DNA from 3 places in the Pseudanabaena sp. BC1403 genome. Region 3 is predicted to be linked to each of the others. Evidence: predicted binding sites of a transcription regulator. Region 3 holds the regulator's gene; each other region holds the start of a gene.
What was found. Region 3 encodes HrcA, which represses chaperone genes, less so after heat shock. Its sites were predicted from a motif close to TTAGCACTCNNNNNNNNNGAGTGCTAA; they were not measured.

Region 1 (5,712 bases), on a different contig from region 3:
CCTGATAGATAATGGGAAATCTAGTCAGGCAAATGTATCTATCCCCAATCAAGCTAACCATAACCAAGATACAAATATTCATAGCGGCTTTAATTCAACGCCAACCATGAAGCCATTGTTTAATTCGTTAGCAGGATTTGCGTTAGAAGTTGGCGATCGCTTAATAATTAATGGTGAGGAAGTCATCTTTAAAGGATGGGTTGATCAGTCTCAGACGGCGATCGATGTGAAGGCGATCGCGAATGATCAGCCATCGGTTAGACAAATTCGCGCTAAGGAGATTAAAAGCCTATCGCGATCGCAGGATGCCGTCGCAGATTCTGCCACTTCGCAGGATGTTGCTAGCAAATCTCGCGACAATGAAGATAGTCCAAAGCCATCACCTTCTGAATTTGAGGATCGGAGTGAGGCTCGAAGTAATAATCCTGTTGATGATAGCCAAAAATCTTCAGATCATGGCGATCATACGGAAACGGTGTCTGAACCTGAAGAAATCATTGAAACGCCCAAAGAGCCTGAATACAATGCTTGGGAAGTATGGACATATCTAGAGCGACAACGTCTAAAAACGCTCAAATTGATCAACACATTTCAAGCAGAATGGGAAGCTAATCGATTTGTGCGTGAAGCTGAACGCAGTACTCCTGCAAACCTGCGAGTTCATTACGAGATTCGCCCAGTTTGGTTAGACGAAGCTGAAGTTATGGAATCCTATCAAAATGAGCAAAGTTCTCATAAACCTAAGGATAGTCAAGCTAAGAGTGAGCAAGAAGATTATGCCGATGCGATCGATGTAGAGGTCATAATTTAGAAAGATTAGATGACAGCAATTCTAATTACAACAATATCTGATCAAAATCTGATCAAAAAACACAATAAATTTTTTAAAAGTTTTGCTTAGCAGTGCTTTTAAAAAATTTATTGGTTCGGTCTTAAGCACAAAGCGCTGTATAAAAAGGTTTTTGGGGTTTTTAGTATCTGCGGCGCTGAAAACCTCAAAATCGGTTTTGAGTCAAGTCCACCATTCGTGGACTTGCCTCAAAGCCGATTTTTATAATGAGAATTGCTGATTAGGTGATGTGCTCTGCGCATGACCGATCTTTATACGGTAAAATTTCTAAAGCAATATTATTTAATTATTTATAAAGAGAAAATCATGGGAGAAATGGTTAACGCAATGGTCTTATCGATGGTACTAATTCCTGTCGGTATTGCCTTCGGGTTCTTCTTGCTAAAGCTGCAAGGCGAAGAAAAAGAAGAAGCCTAATCTTTACAGAAACTATACTCTGCGCCAAGTTTAGTACAGAAATATTTTTATACTGCAAAGCAGGTGACCCGTAATGTCACCTGCTTTGTTCTTTTCAGTTCGGTAAACCACACTATAGCCATTGCAACCATTTCGGTTAAATTAGCACTCAGTCACCTAGAGTGCTAAACCACTCTAGACAAAGCCAAAAAATGCTAGTCAACCGAGTGAATACAAATGGCAACAACGACATTAAACGTAACTACCGTAAAGCCTTTAGCCGATCGCGTATTTATCAAAGTAAGCGCTAAAGAAGAAAAAACCGCTGGTGGAATTTTCTTGCCTGAGACAGCAAAGGAAAAGCCCCAAGTTGGCGAAATCGCCGCAGTAGGACCTGGCAAACTCGATGACAAAGGCGAGCGCCAAGCCCTCGAAGTCAAAGTTGGAGACAAGGTTCTGTACTCCAAATATGCTGGCACTGATATCAAACTTGGCACAGACGAATATGTGCTGCTAGCAGAAAAAGATATTTTAGCGATCGTTGCATAATCACTGGTAATTGGTAATCGGTAATTGGTAATCGGCAACTGAGATCGAAACCCAATCACCAATCACCAATCACCAAGTCTTCTGTTAACCTACTACTCAATTAAAAAAATCATGTCTAAAAGAATAATTTATAACGAAGATGCTCGTCGCGCCCTTGAGCGTGGTATGGACATCTTGGCTGAAGCAGTCGCCGTAACCCTAGGGCCTAAGGGACGTAACGTAGTTCTTGAGAAGAAATTTGGTTCTCCTCAAATCGTTAATGATGGGGTCACCATCGCTAAAGAAATCGAACTAGAAGATAATGTTGAAAATACTGGCGTAGCTTTAATTCGTCAAGCTGCTTCTAAAACTAATGATGCTGCTGGCGACGGAACTACAACCGCAACTGTTTTGGCTCACGCAATGGTCAAAGAAGGTCTGCGTAATGTTGCAGCTGGGGCTAACTCGATCGCTCTTAAACGCGGTATCGACAAAGCAACTGCTTTCTTGGTTGGCAAGATCAAAGACCATGCTAAGCCCATTGAAGATTCTAAAGCGATCGCTCAAGTTGGAACCATCTCTGCTGGTAACGACGAAGAAGTCGGCGCAATGATTGCCCAAGCGATGGATAAAGTCGGTAAAGAAGGTGTGATTTCCCTCGAAGAAGGTAAATCCATGTTCACCGAATTGGAAATTACTGAAGGTATGCGCTTTGAAAAAGGCTATATCTCTCCTTACTTTGTTACTGATGCAGAACGCATGGAAGCTTCTTTTGAAGAGCCAGTTCTGTTGATTACCGATAAGAAGATTGCTCTAGTTCAAGAGCTCGTTCCAGTTCTAGAGCAAGTTGCTCGTTCTGGTCGTCCTTTGATCATCATCGCTGAAGATATTGAAAAAGAAGCTTTGGCAACCCTCGTTGTAAACCGTCTACGCGGCGTTCTCAACGTTGCAGCGATCAAGTCTCCCGGTTTTGGCGATCGCCGTAAAGCGATGCTCGAAGATTTGGCAACCCTAACAGGCGCTCAAGTGATCACTGAAGATGCAGGTTTGCGTCTTGATGCAGTTAAGCTCGATCAACTCGGTAAAGCACGTCGCGTCATCATCACCAAAGACAGCACTACCATTGTTGCTGACGGTAATGAAGAAGCTGTGAAGACTCGTGTTGAGCAGATCCGTCGTCAAATCGAAGAAACTGAATCTTCCTACGACAAAGAAAAACTACAAGAGCGCTTGGCTAAGCTCTCTGGCGGCGTAGCTGTCATTAAAGTTGGTGCTGCAACTGAAACCGAAATGAAGGATCGTAAGCTTCGTCTCGAAGATGCCATCAACGCAACTAAGGCTGCTGTTGAAGAAGGTATCGTTCCTGGTGGTGGTACAACCTATGTGCACCTTGCTCCAGAATTATTCACTTGGGCAAATGCGAACCTCACTGGTGAAGAACTCACTGGCGCAATCATCGTTTCAAAATCGTTGTCTGCTCCTGTTAAGCGCATTGCTCAAAATGCTGGCTTCAACGGTGCTGTAATCGCTGAGAATGTCCGTGAAAAAGACTTCAACATTGGCTTCAATGCAATGACTGGCGAATTTGAAGATATGTTTTTAGCTGGTATTGTTGATCCTGCTAAGGTTACTCGTTCTGCGTTGCAAAATGCGGCTTCGATCGCTGGCATGATCCTCACCACCGAATGTATCGTTGTTGATAAGCCTGAAGGTGCTAGTGCTGGTGGCGGCGGCGCAATGGGTGCTGGCGGCGACTTCGATTATTAATCATTAATAAAGGTTTGTAGATCAAATCTTTATTAAAAAAAGAAAGGGAGTGCAATGCACTCCCTTTCTTTTTTTAAATTGTTATTACGCAAATGTGTAAGGTGAATGGATGCTCTGGAAATCAGCAGACAATGATCAATTGCGCTTAGAGTGGAACTGGCTGCAAAGCGTTGCTATTTTTATGGTGATTAGCAATATTTTCATGCCAATTTTTATGTCAATACTGGCTTTGAGAGTTTTGGTTTGTTATGGATGGAGAGCGATCGCAGCACCAGTTAATCAAGCCTATTTCGGGTTATCTATATGGATGATTTTTACTACTATCATCGCTTTCAACCCAGCCACTGCCGCAGGTGGACTAGCTAATTTCTTGCCATATTTTCTCTTAGCTGCCACTACTAGCTACATCATCCGTACACCTGCACAATTTATTCATTTTCTTTGGCTACTAGTGCTGAGTTCCATCATGGTAAGTGGATTTGGTCTTTTGCAAGCAGTTCTTGATCGCCCCGATTTAATCTTTCCGAAAGTGATTTTTGATAGCTATCCGATCCCCATGGGATTTAGTCCCGATCGCCGCATTCAGTCATTTTTCGGACATTTTAATGAAACGGCTGCTTACTTGTTAATGATATTACCGATCGCTTTTCATTTTGCCCTTGGGAAAGTTAAAAGCATTTCTAAATCTCAACAAGTGATCGCTGCTATAGCCCTAGCATTAGGAACTTGTGTGCTGATCCTGACTAGTTCACGGAATGCTTGGGGAATTGCCGTAGTCGGCGCTGTTGCCCTAGCTCTCTACTACCGTCAATGGAAACTTGTTTTAGGCTTTGGACTTGTTTTGACAATCATTGCTTGGGGAGTATTTGGGCAAAAATTTGGCTTAGGTGGCGAAGCGGTGCGATCGCTATTACCACAAGGATTTGTCAATCGCTTAGTTAGTAGCATTGATCCGCAATTAGGAGACTACGCATCCACGTCTGATCGCTTGAATGTTTGGCACTTTGCGCTCTCTCTAATCTCTCAACATCCACTTCAAGGATGGGGTTTACGTAATTTCCCACTGGTAGCCCAGTCGATCGGCTATGACTTGAGAGGTCTACCCCATGAGCATAATTTATTTTTAGCGATCGCTGTTGGTTCAGGAATTCCTGCGCTGTTGGCATTTGTCGGCATCATCGGTTGGACAATCTGGACATCTCTCCAATCCGCGATCGCTAAAGATACAGAAGGAATGATGGTCGTAGTTGTGATCAGCGTTATGCTTTTTTTGATGACAGGGTGGTTAGACTTAGTACTCTATGAACCACGTCTAAGTATGTTGTTATGGTTTTTACTCGGCGGGATGTATGGCTTAACCAGACACAACATAAAGCGCTGTAACTCTCTAATTTGAGGCAGTTGCCCCAGCACAACGCCTACTTCATCAGGCTCAAATTCCATTTGCCGAAATTGCAAAGCTGCCATTTGAAAAAAGCATCTAGCCGTTCAAAACATCTTTTTTATGTTGAGGCGCTGCTGCCACTGCTGCTACTGCTGCCAAAAGATCATCGTTCACTCCCATCTCTTTGAGGGTAATCATCAAATCTTCGGTAACAGCATCAAAATGATCGCTGTTTAAACCCTGATTGCTCACCAAATCTTTATGAGCTTGACGCATGTGATGACCGTTATATTTGTCAGTGCCGCCAAAAGCATAGGTGAGAAAAGCTTTTTGGTGCTTTCTTTGCTTCACCATATCTGTATCTGCGAAAAAGTGTTTGATGCGATCGTCCTGTAATACTCTTTCGTAGAATCGATCTACTGCCACATCTACTGCTTCTGCACCGCCGAGTTTTTCAAATAATGTTGTCATTAGATTTCTTTTTTGTTTTGTGAAACCAGCATAGGAGAAGATTAACGAAGAAGCCTTTGACTTAAGTCAAATCCGACTTATATAGCAATGTAAGCTTAAAATCCATTCATAGAATTGCGGCGCAAAGCGCCGCAATTCTATGAATGGATTTTGTTTTTGGCTTAACATAAGTGGCTATAGCTATACATATCAGCCATGCCATAAATTATTGAAGTAAATGTTAAATAAATCAGAATTAAGTAGTTGGCTCCAAATGATTCTCATTTTTCGAGGATTGTCATCGGAGCAACTGATGCCTTTAGCCCAAATCGCGCAA
Region 2 (5,712 bases), on a different contig from region 3:
GTACTGCTCCAATTCTTATAGGTAACACTGAAACACCTAATCCGCGAGATACATATACAGAAATTGAATTAGCCTGATACCAACCACTAACATAGTTCCCACTACGTGGCGGCAGAACAGGCGCAAAGCCAAAGAAAGATAGCTGTCCGCCATGAGTGTGTCCTGTCAGCATATATTTGGGCTTATATGCTGACAGCATTTGCAGCTCATCGGCAGAGAATGTGTCTACATATGCGGGTGAGTGAGCAAGCAATAAATGATTGGGATTGGAATTAATATTTTGAAGTGATTTGATTAAATTAGGCTGGCTAACTAAGTCATCAATACCTGTTATTAATAGATTGCGATCGCCTTGTTTATATAAAGCACTTTCATTAACTAATAAGCGGCAATTGTAAGTAGCATATATTTTTGAGAGAAGCTCTAAATTGACTCTTGCCTTATATTCCCAATTCCCCAAAATCGCATATTTAGCTGTTTGGCGATCGAGAAGTGATAAGAAGCGATCGTATCCATCTAACTGTTCTGCCTTATCGATAGAATCTCCAGTAAACACTACGATATCTGGTTGGAGCTTATTAACTTGTTCGGCAATTCTTTGAGCGCGATCGTTAAATTTTTTTAGATGAAGATCACTAATTTGGACAATTTTTAAACTGTTTTGATTAGAAGAAATTTCTGGATTGAGTCGATGATGTGTCACCACAAAAAGATTGGGCTCAATCCAGAAAGCATAAATAGGCAGTAATACTAAGGCTGTAATAATGAGAAGCAGAATGTATCGTTTTTTCTTTATTTTTCGCATTGGAACTTCTGGTGGCTATAAAAACTTTGTTTTGGGGCAATGGAATTGTTACACCGATTGTCTGTACTTTTAACTTTAGCGAAAAAAATTGGTAAGCGCTCAATTAAAATTTTATGATTGCTATTTGAGATTAGGATGATCTTAAGCGTTGCACTCAAAATGGTATGTTAATAAACCTGACGCTTCTAATTTTAAAATGCAACTACCCTTTCAGAATTCTTATTCAAACATAAAATATTATGTTTGAGCATAATCATCAAGTTTATACGGCTCGTGAGATTGTTCAACACTACAGACAGTTACGCCAATTACAACCCGCCGAGCAAACTATTTTAGATCTTCTATGCAATGAATGGTCGCATATGAAAATGCTGGATGTTGGAATAGGAGGAGGCCGTACCACGCAATATTTCTCTAGAGTAGTTAAGGAATATGTTGGTATTGATTATTCTGAAAATATGGTGACAGCTTGCCAAAATCGTTTTCCAGCATCTTCACAATTAAGAGTTGAATTGGGTGATGCCAGAAATCTGAGTCAATTTCAAGATAACTCTTTCGACTTTATTTTATTTAGCTTTAATGGTATTGATGTTGTATCCCATTTAGATCGGTTACGGGTATTGCAAGAAGTCAGCCGCGTTGGTAAATCTGGAGGGTATTTCTTCTTTTCAAGTCATAGTCTACAAGGGCTAGAGCGAGAATTTAAATGGCAGAATCAAATTAGCCTAAATCTGCTAAAAACCTATGTCAATATGATCATGTTTGCTCTTCTACGCTTCTTCAACCGTTCAATTTCCCTAAAGCAAATAAAACATTCTGAATATGAAATCATTCAAGATGAATCTCATAACTTCCGCTTAAAGCAGTATTACATTCGACCTCAAGAGCAGCTCAATCAATTAAAAGCAAATTTTGAGAATATCAGAATGTACTCTTGGAAAAGTGGTCTTGAAATAACAACTCAACAGGAGTTAAGCGATAACTCTGACATGTGGCTTTATTATCTTTGTAAGATTAAATAAATGGCAATTGATGCAAGAAACTCATTTAAAACTCTACAAATCCTAATACTAGTTAAATCCTCTTCATTCTGCAATTAAAAAAGTCAAAGATATAACATTTATAATAGGTATATATCAAAGCGATCGCAATATGCCAGAGTTTCCACAAACCAAAAAACAACTTAGACAAGCATTGCTCGCCCAACGCCGCCAAATCCCTAATGAAATTTGGCAACAAAAAAGCCAAGCATTATGCGATCGCATTGCAAATTGGCAAATTTTCCAACAAGCACAAAATATTTTGGCTTTTACGAGTTTTCGCCAAGAGCCAGACTTAAATTCGCTTTGGCAAAGATTTCCTGACAAAAATTGGGGGTTTTCGTGCTGTGTGGAAAAAGAGCTGATTTGGCATCAAGTCGCGATCGCAGATTTTGAGAGCAACATGCGATCAGGAGCATTTGGTATTCTGGAGCCGCGCCAAGACTTGCCACTTATGGACTTAGATAATATTGATCTAATTTTGATACCTGCGGTAGCTTGCGATCTCGGAGGGTATCGATTGGGCTATGGCGGTGGCTTTTACGATCGCTGGCTGCCTAACTCGACAGGATTTAAAGCAGGAATAATTTTTGATGACTTTTATATAGATGCGATTCCCAATGATATTTGGGACGTGCCATTAGATGCAGTCATTACTGAAAAACAAGTGTGACGCAAAGCGTCACACTTGTTTTTTAAGTCCTGTAGCGCTTCGCACAGCCAGCAATGTACGGTAAGCCGATCTAGTCCCATACTCATTTCGCAGTATATTAGCACTCAGTGAGACAGAGTGCTAAAGCACGCAAGTTGTGACCAAAGTGAGATCAAAATCAACCTTAAGTCATCACTTGCAAAGTCCACTCTGATTAGATTTTAAGGAGGTATGGCATAGTGGCATCGTTAACCCTAAATACTGGTACATTGCAACCCCTAGGCGATCGCCTATTGGTCAAAGTAGCAACTAAAGAAGAAAAGACCGTAGGCGGTATTTTCTTGCCAGATACAGCACAAGAAAAACCTCAAGTAGGTGAAGTAACTGCCGTAGGACCTGGTTCTCGTAATGACAAAGGTACTCGCGTTGCACTAGAAGTCAAAGCTGGCGATAAAGTTTTGTACTCCAAGTATGCAGGCACTGAAGTCAAAATTGATAGCGTAGAGTATTTGCTCCTTGCAGAAAGAGATATTCTCGCGATCGTTGAATAGGGCTGAAAGCCTAATTACGAATTACGAATTACGAATTACCAATTACCTAATAAAAAAACATGGCAAAAATTGTAGTATTTGATGAAGAGTCTCGCCGCGCACTTGAGCGCGGTGTGAACGCACTAGCTGACGCTGTTCGTGTCACCCTTGGACCTAAAGGTCGTAACGTAGTTCTCGAAAAGAAATATGGCGCTCCTCAAATCATCAATGATGGTGTGAGCATCGCTAAAGAAATTGAATTAGAAGATCCTCTAGAAAATGCAGGCGCTCAACTAATTCGTGAAGTTGCTTCAAGAACCAATGATGTAGCAGGCGACGGAACCACTAGCGCTACTGTTTTGGCTCAAGAAATGATTCGCGAAGGCTTGAAGAACGTTGCCGCAGGTGCAAACCCAGTGGGCGTGCGTCGTGGTATCGAAAAGGCAGTAGCTCACCTCGTTGATGTGATTGCTCAAAAAGCTAAAGCTGTTGACTCCAATGCCGAAATCGCTCAAATTGCTACCATTTCTGCTGGCAACGATTCTGAAGTTGGCGAAATGATTGCTCATGCCATGGATAAAGTTGGCAAAGATGGCGTAATCACAGTTGAAGAATCGAAGTCCCTCACAACTGAATTGGAAGTTGTCGAAGGTATGCAACTCGATCGCGGTTATATCTCTCCTTACTTCGTAACTGACAACGAGCGTCAGCTAGTAGAATTTGAGAATGCCAGAATCTTGATTACTGACAAGAAAATCAATGTAATTCAAGATCTTGTTCCTATTCTTGAGAAAGCAGCTCGTTCTGGCTCTCCTTTGGTTATCATCTCTGAAGATGTTGAAGGAGAAGCTTTGGCGACTCTAGTTGTGAACAAGCTCAGAGGTTCTCTGAATATCGCAGCAATCAAAGCTCCTGGTTTTGGCGATCGCCGTAAAGCGATGTTGCAAGATATCGCAGTTCTTACTGACGGTCAAGTTATCTCTGAAGATACTGGTTTGGAACTTAGCGCAGCTACCCTCGAAATGCTGGGTACTGCTCGCAAGATCACCATTTCTAAGGACAAAACCACCATCGTCTCTGACATTGCTAATAAGTCCAATATTGACAAGCGTGTTGCTCAAATCCGTAAGGAATTGGATCTCAGTGACTCTGACTACGACAAAGAAAAGTTGCAAGAGCGCATTGCTAAGCTTTCTGGTGGCGTAGCTGTAATCAAGGTCGGTGCTGCTACTGAAACTGAACTTAAGGATCGCAAACTTCGCATCGAAGATGCCCTCAACTCCACTCGTGCTGCGGTTGAAGAAGGTATCGTTCCTGGTGGTGGTGCAACTCTTGCTCACCTTGCAGTTGAACTTTTAGACTTCAAAGCAACCTTGAAGAACGAAGAAGCGATCGGTGCTGAAATCGTATCTCGCTCTCTGTCGGCTCCTCTTCGTCAAATCAGCGATAACGCTGGTCTAGAAGGTACTGTCGTCGTTGAGAAGGTCAAGGGCATGAGCTTCAATCATGGCTTTGATGCACTTAAAGGCGAATACGTTGACTTGATTGCGACTGGAATCATCGATCCTGCTAAGGTTGTCCGCTCGGCATTGCAAAATGCGGCTTCTGTTGCTGGTATGGTCTTGACCACCGAAGCTCTAGTCGTCGAGAAGCCTGAGAAGAATGCTGGCGCTGGCGCTGGTGCTGCTGGTATGGGCGGCATGGGCGGCATGGGCGGTATGGGTGGCATGGGCGGTATGGGCGGCATGATGTAATCATCATCCAAATTTACTCATTCAAAAAGGCAGGGTTACGCTTCGCGTAGCCCTGCCTTTTTGAGTTAAAATCAAGTGAAGTTATTGCTAAAAATTTGCTATGACTATTGCAAGCTACCGCCTAAATTTTGCGGAGTACCTTAAGTATATTGATGGTACTGACCAGCGCTATGAGTTGGTAAATGGAGAATTAATTCCGATGAGTTTGGGAACTGGGCAACATGGTGCGGTAATCAAGTTTTTGGAAAGAAATCTTGAAGTCGATATTGCTGAGCAAAATCAAGATTGGGTAGTTTTACCTGCATTAGTTGGTGTGCGGAGTCCCAAGGGTGGTAGATGGGATACCTGTCGGATTCCAGACTTAGTAGTTATGCCGAGAGAGCAATGGCGATCGCTGCAAACTTGCGAAGCAGTTATCGAAATCAATCAACCAGCACCATTGCTAGTCATAGAAGTTGTAAGCGAATCAACTAAAGGTACTGACTATCGTGCTAAGCGTGCCGAATATAGCGTATTAGGGATTTTGGAATATTGGGTTGTCGATCCATTAGTGAACAAAATTACTGTTTTTAGTCTTGATGATGGCTGGTATGAGCCTTGTGAGTTTACTGATGATGCAATCATGCGATCGCAAACTTTCCCAAATTTGAAGTTGACTGCCAATCAAGTTTTTGGCAACCTGCTAAAATAATTCGCAGCTTTCTAATAATTTTAGCAATAACCCAGTTTATGACTCCAGAGCCAATCTTACTTCCTGACAATTTAGAAGATGCTACTGAACAAGCGATCGCAGCTACACATCAAGCGATCGCTGATGGAGCTAACCGTGTAATCGCCGATCTAAGGTTTCCAGAACTCAAAGTGATGCCGATCGCCTATGAGTTTGCAGCTAGTTTTAATCAACGCTATGGTAAAGCTTGGCAAGCCATTT
Region 3 (5,712 bases):
CGGTCAAAAGCTCTAAGAGATCCCCCTCAATCCCCCTTAAAAAGGGGGAAGAATTTAATTCTCCCCCCTTTTTAAGGGTGGCTGGGGGGGATCTAGACAATTCTTAAATGGTTTCTTAAGTAATACCAATTCACAAAAGTGTCGTCACATTTTTGTAAATTAAAACCAAACCCTGTTTGGATAAAAAATGGCTACGCCATTTTTTTATCCAAACAGGCAAAGCACCTGCTTAGCAGGTGCTTTGCCTGTTGATCTACCATTTACTAATCGCATCAGTTAGATGTAACGCGGCGGCTTGTACAGAAGCGATCGCCCTTGTGTAACCCAATCTGGTTGGACCTAATACGCCCACTGTCCCTACGGGCTTATCATCACAGAGATAAGTACTAGAAATAAATGTACAGTTTTGAATTGGCTCAATTGAAATTTCGGAACCAATTCTGATGCTTACGGAATTTGCGGAAGGAGTGGGCTGATCGATAATTAGCGCCATTAACGAAGCGCGATCTGCTTCTAGTAACTGCACAATATTTTGCACCTGACGCAGATTAGAAAACTCAGGTTGGCGTAATAACTCCGTTAAGCCACTAATAAACATTTGTCCCAGAGCGGTGCGATCGCATAGTTTCATAAGCTGTTGCAAGGACTGCTGTAACAACACCGCATAATTCTGAAACTGGCGATCAAGATCGTCCCACTGCAAAGCGCTATTTAGCTCCGACCAGTTCTTATCACGCAAATGTTCATTCAAGAAATTATTAAGAATATTTAATTCGCCTTCCAAAACTTCGGGCTTAGTTTCGGTGGGTAAATCCATCGTTACTGAGGCAGTGTGATAAGTATCGCTAACTGCGATCGCCATGACTTTGCAATCATCCACCATTACTAATTGCAAATGCCGTATCCGCATCGTTTGCATATTTGGAGATGTAATTACAGCGATGCAACCGCTCAGGGTTGCTAGAATCTGAGCAACATCACGCATCACCCCATCTAGACTGGACTTGCCGAGGCGATCGCTCTTACTAGCAAGAAACTGATGCGTACTATAGGTTAGCTCGCTGGCAGGATCGATCAATTCATCGACATAGACTCGATAGCCAGAGTCCGAGGGGACTCGCCCCGCTGATGTGTGCGGCTGAAATAGCAAACCACTGCGATCGAGCATATTCATCACATTGCGAATCGTGGCAGGGCTAATATCAAAGTCATAACCTGACACCAAAGCCTTAGAGCCAACTGGTTCTGCTGTTAAAATATAGTGATCGATAGTTGCCCAAAGAACTTTTTGTTCGCGATTGGTGAGGTGTTGCTTCATGGGTTAAGGCAGTGAAATAATGTTGAAAAATTTATAAAAAAGGTTTTGATAAAAATCGAAAAAATAAATCAAAAAAATAAATGGAATAAAAAAAGTAAGTATTAAATTTTTACTGTTAAATTAAACTTTTGATTAAAGTCTAAGTACTAGAATAACCAGATTCTAAAGAAATCTGGTAACAAGTTGTACAGTCATCTAACATTTGTAGATTTGAACGCCCCAAAACAAGATGTAAATCCATAAAAATAGTCTCGCTGTTTCGCTACAATAGCCAAATGTTTATTGAACAAACAGGTCAAACTTCTAATTTATTGGTAGATATCGCTTAGAGCCGCTTATCCTGACCTTAAATTTGTTACTGTAAATAAATTCTAAGACACCTGAGCTTTTCGCTATATTCTTCCCTAAGTCCACCACACAATTTTGGTAAGCGATCAATAATCTTCATGGAAAAACAAGATCAGGCTACGGCAGTTGAGCAGCAATATCTTTGGGCAGTTGGTCTTGATACCGATGCATTTCCGCCCAATGCGCTGATTGGCGATCGCTATCGTGTCCTCTCCTCACAAATTGTTGTTGATACGGATACATACTCACTGCCAGAGTTGCCACTTGAATTTCAGACCTATGTGGTGTCTTATTTGAAGCTGTCTAGACTGAGCTTGCATTTACCCCGACCATATGGCTTATTGCTAATGGGCGAAGAACTAAGTATTTCTGAAATATTTTTATTAGAAAATGTGCCGATCGATCGCAAAGGCAATCTTTGCCCGACCTTGGCTGAGGTATGGGCGGAAGCATCAGCTTTGCGGCAAATTAATTTGCTCTGGCAAGTCCTAAACCTCTGGGAACCTCTGGCTGAGCAAAATATGGCGCGTACCTTGATCGATCCCAAATTAGTGCGGGTCGATGGCATGTGGGTGCGCTTGTTGGAATTGCAAGCAGATGTTGCCGCCGTGCATATCTCGCAATTAGGTGATATATGGGTGCAATGGCTGGATCTGGCTAAGCCTGAGATCGCGGAACCGATCGCTGAATTTTTCTATAGTCTGGGGCGTGGCGAATATGACATCAATAGTGCGATCGCCTATCTCGATCAAATGTCACTCAAGGTGATGGAAAATCAACCCCTCACAGTGCGAATAGCCAGTGCTAGTGATGTCGGACAGCAGCGTGAACATAATGAAGATGCTTGCTATCCTGATGTGAAACGCCAAAAGCGCTCTGAACAGGTTGATAGTCTACGCGATCGCTTAGCGATCGTTTGTGATGGTCTGGGAGGACATGAGGGCGGTGAAGTGGCAAGTTCTCTCGCAATTAAGACCCTCGAACAACAACTGAAAACTTTATTACAACAAGCTGAAAACGATCCCGATTTTTCTGCTCAGGGTTTTATTGCCCAATTGGAAATGGTGGCTCGCGTTGTTAACAATCAAATTGTGGCAATTAATGACCAGCAGCAGCGTCATGCTCAGCAACGCATGGGGACAACGCTGGTGATGGCAGTCATGCCTCGTCCTAACGGCAATAACAGCAATGAGGTCTATGTCGTGCATGTCGGCGATAGCCGTCTGTACTGCGTCACTAAAGACAATTTACGTCAAGTCACCCTCGATGATGATGTGGCTACTCGCGAAACCACTCTTGGCTATAACTTTTATGCCTATTCTTCCCAACGCATCGATGGCGGCGCTTTGATTCAGGCTTTAGGAACAAGAGGTTCCGATATGCTAGTGCCGCGAGTGCAGAGATTTTTCATTGATGAAGATTGCCTCTTGCTGCTTTGCTCTGATGGGTTGAGTGACTTTGATCGGGTCGAGCAAATTTATGATGGCTATCTCCTCCCTGTTGTAAGTGAAAATAAGCCTCTTGACCGTAGTTGCCAAGATCTGATTGATAAGGCAAATGAACTTAATGGACATGACAATATTACGGTTGCACTGATGCGCTGTCGATTTGCACCCGCCGATGCTGATGAGGATTTGGCAACCGAAAATAGTATCCCCGCATCAACTCATAGTTCTGAAGAAGATATAGATACTGAAGACATCCAGCCTGAGTCTGGAGATGCCGCAGGCGCACTGGCTTTGACTTCACCAAACTCTAAAGATTCAGAAGAGACCGAGTTTGAGATGGAAGATAATGCTAAATCTATCGATATCGATTCGGCTAAGACAGAGTTTGCAGTGCCAAAGCAAACCAATAGTACTTTTATTATCATTTTGATTTTAGTGGCTCTGATTTTGGGTAGTGGCTTAGCAGCAATGCAGTTTCCTGAAGTTAAGAACTGGGTGCGTCAAAACTTACCGACTAGTCTCCAGAGATTCGTTCCTTAATGAATAGTCTTCTCTCCGCACAGGCGATCGCTACGGCTGCACAAGTGCAAGCGATCGAGAATTTGATTTTTCAGGCAGGTATGCCCGTAGCTGCCCTAATGGAAAAGGTCGCCTTGCGGATTAGCCAAAGGTTAACCGAACTCTATCCTGCTCAATCCTATGGGCGGATTGGTGTACTAGTTGGCTCTGGTCATAATGGCGGTGATGCCTTGGTGATCGCGAGAGAACTACATCATCAAGGGCGACAGGTCAAAATTTATACCCCGTTCACAAAATCTAAACCTTTAACACGAGTTCATGGGTGCTATGCCAAAAGTTTAGGTATTCCTTTTGTGAGTTTGGAAGCATTGCAAGATTGCGATTTGCTAATCGATGGTATCTTTGGCTTTGGATTAGAGCGGGATGTGGTTGGCGATGTCGCGATCGCGATCAACACGATCAATAATAATTGGCAAATCCCAGTTCTCAGCATTGATCTGCCATCAGGAATCCACACCGATCGCGGTGATGTAATGGGAACGGCGATTTGTGCTACCAATACCTTTTGTTTAGGCTTATGGAAGCGAGGCTTGCTGACAGAAGCTGCTACGCCATATGTTGGTAATCTCGAAAGGATCGGGTTTGATATTCCCGAAAAATTTGTACTTCAGATCCTTGGTGAGCAACATCCATTATGGCGAATTAATCCTAAAGCAGTAATGCGCGATCGCCTTCCTATGACACGTAATCCCATAACTCATAAGTATGAAGTTGGGCATTTACTGCTAGTTGTTGGTTCTCAGAAATATGGTGGTGCTGCCCTTCTTGCCTCTATGGGCGCAAAGGCTACAGGGGTGGGCATGTTATCGATCGCTGTTCCAAATTCTCTCAAATCTTTGATTCTTGCCCAAGTTCCTGATGCTCTCATCATTGGCTGTCCTGAAACAGAATCTGGAGCGATCGCCTCATTGCCTGATCTCGATTTACGAAAATATCAAGCGATCGCTTGTGGTTGTGGGCTTTCTGCTGAGGCTTTCCCAATTGTGGAACAGATGATAGATAGCGATCGCCCTTTAGTTCTGGATGCCGATGGATTAAATGCTTTAGCTACAATGCGTAAATCTCAAATTACCAAAAAATTGAGTCAGCGTAATAGTGCGCTGATTATGACACCACATTGGGGTGAGTTCTGTCGCTTATTTCCAGAGCTGAGTGAAGTTGAAAGATTAGAGGCTCTGCAAACTGCGGTCAATCAAACACAAGCAACTATTTTACTTAAGGGTGCAAGAACGGCGATCGCGTTTCCTCAGGGCAAAACATCACAGACATGGGTCAATCCAGAAAGCACACCAGCTTTGGCAAGAGGAGGCAGTGGTGATGTTCTAGCAGGTATGATTGGTGGGATTTTAGCGCAAGGCATGGCAGCAAGTGATGTAGCGATCGCGGCGACAGTTTGGCATTCTCAAGCAGCGATCTGGCTAGCAAGTCAGCGCACGGAAATGGGCGTTGATCCTGTGACTCTTGCTCAAAATTTATTGCCATTTGAGAGAATCAATTAACGTTAGGCAAATTGAATCTCCCAATACATTAGGACAGCAAATCAGATGTGCTTTTCAGTCGTGACAACTCCAAAGATGCCATTTTCTTCCATTTGTACCTGAAAGTTTTGAAAACCAGCCGCTTCAGCCCATTGACGAATGAGTTCCCAAGAACGCACCCGCATTATCCAAGGAAGTCCCGTATGTGCTGGCAAAGTACGGGCAATCATTTCTAGTTGAGGATGCTGTGGCTGAATCGTGAAAATCAGTGTCCCTGATGCATCGAGAATCCGATAAAGTTGCTGAAAGTGATTTTTAATCAGCGCATCATTGGGCAAAATCTCATGCAGTCCAGACACAATTACCAAGTTTGGTCTTGGTAGTACCCGATCTAGATCTTCGTCATTGAACGCATCAGCCTGTTCGATCTGGGCATCAACTCCGAACTGGGTTGCTAGTTGACGAGCCTTGGTAACATTCTCTAATTTGTAATCGCGTAGGGTTGCTGCGATCGCATTATTCCCCAATTCTTGTTCAAATT

Region 1: groES (co-chaperone GroES) is a predicted target of HrcA. The motif match lies at 1,409-1,435, and genes of this name have one in related genera.
Region 2: groES (co-chaperone GroES) is a predicted target of HrcA. The motif match lies at 2,616-2,642, and genes of this name have one in related genera.

Annotation. Positions count from the first base shown of each region.
Region 1 covers NZ_PDDM01000017.1:24,217-29,928, reverse strand. The annotation lists gene CQ839_RS15600 (hypothetical protein) at 1-5, shown strand, start outside; gene CQ839_RS15595 (hypothetical protein) at 107-811, shown strand; gene CQ839_RS25725 (PetM family cytochrome b6-f complex subunit 7) at 1,091-1,267, shown strand; gene groES (co-chaperone GroES) at 1,484-1,795, shown strand; gene groL (chaperonin GroEL) at 1,907-3,541, shown strand; gene CQ839_RS15575 (O-antigen ligase) at 3,651-4,937, shown strand; gene CQ839_RS15570 (group 1 truncated hemoglobin) at 5,022-5,396, opposite strand; gene CQ839_RS15565 (Crp/Fnr family transcriptional regulator) at 5,614-5,712, shown strand, end outside.
Region 2 covers NZ_PDDM01000007.1:131,187-136,898, reverse strand. The annotation lists gene CQ839_RS08755 (metallophosphoesterase) at 1-805, opposite strand, end outside; gene CQ839_RS08750 (class I SAM-dependent methyltransferase) at 1,042-1,827, shown strand; gene CQ839_RS08745 (5-formyltetrahydrofolate cyclo-ligase) at 1,958-2,518, shown strand; gene groES (co-chaperone GroES) at 2,737-3,048, shown strand; gene groL (chaperonin GroEL) at 3,108-4,781, shown strand; gene CQ839_RS08730 (Uma2 family endonuclease) at 4,882-5,472, shown strand; gene CQ839_RS08725 (DUF1995 family protein) at 5,511-5,712, shown strand, end outside.
Region 3 covers NZ_PDDM01000009.1:25,930-31,641, forward strand. The annotation lists gene hrcA (heat-inducible transcriptional repressor HrcA) at 254-1,318, opposite strand; gene CQ839_RS10020 (protein phosphatase 2C domain-containing protein) at 1,765-3,654, shown strand; gene CQ839_RS10025 (NAD(P)H-hydrate dehydratase) at 3,654-5,192, shown strand; gene CQ839_RS10030 (class I SAM-dependent methyltransferase family protein) at 5,234-5,712, opposite strand, start outside.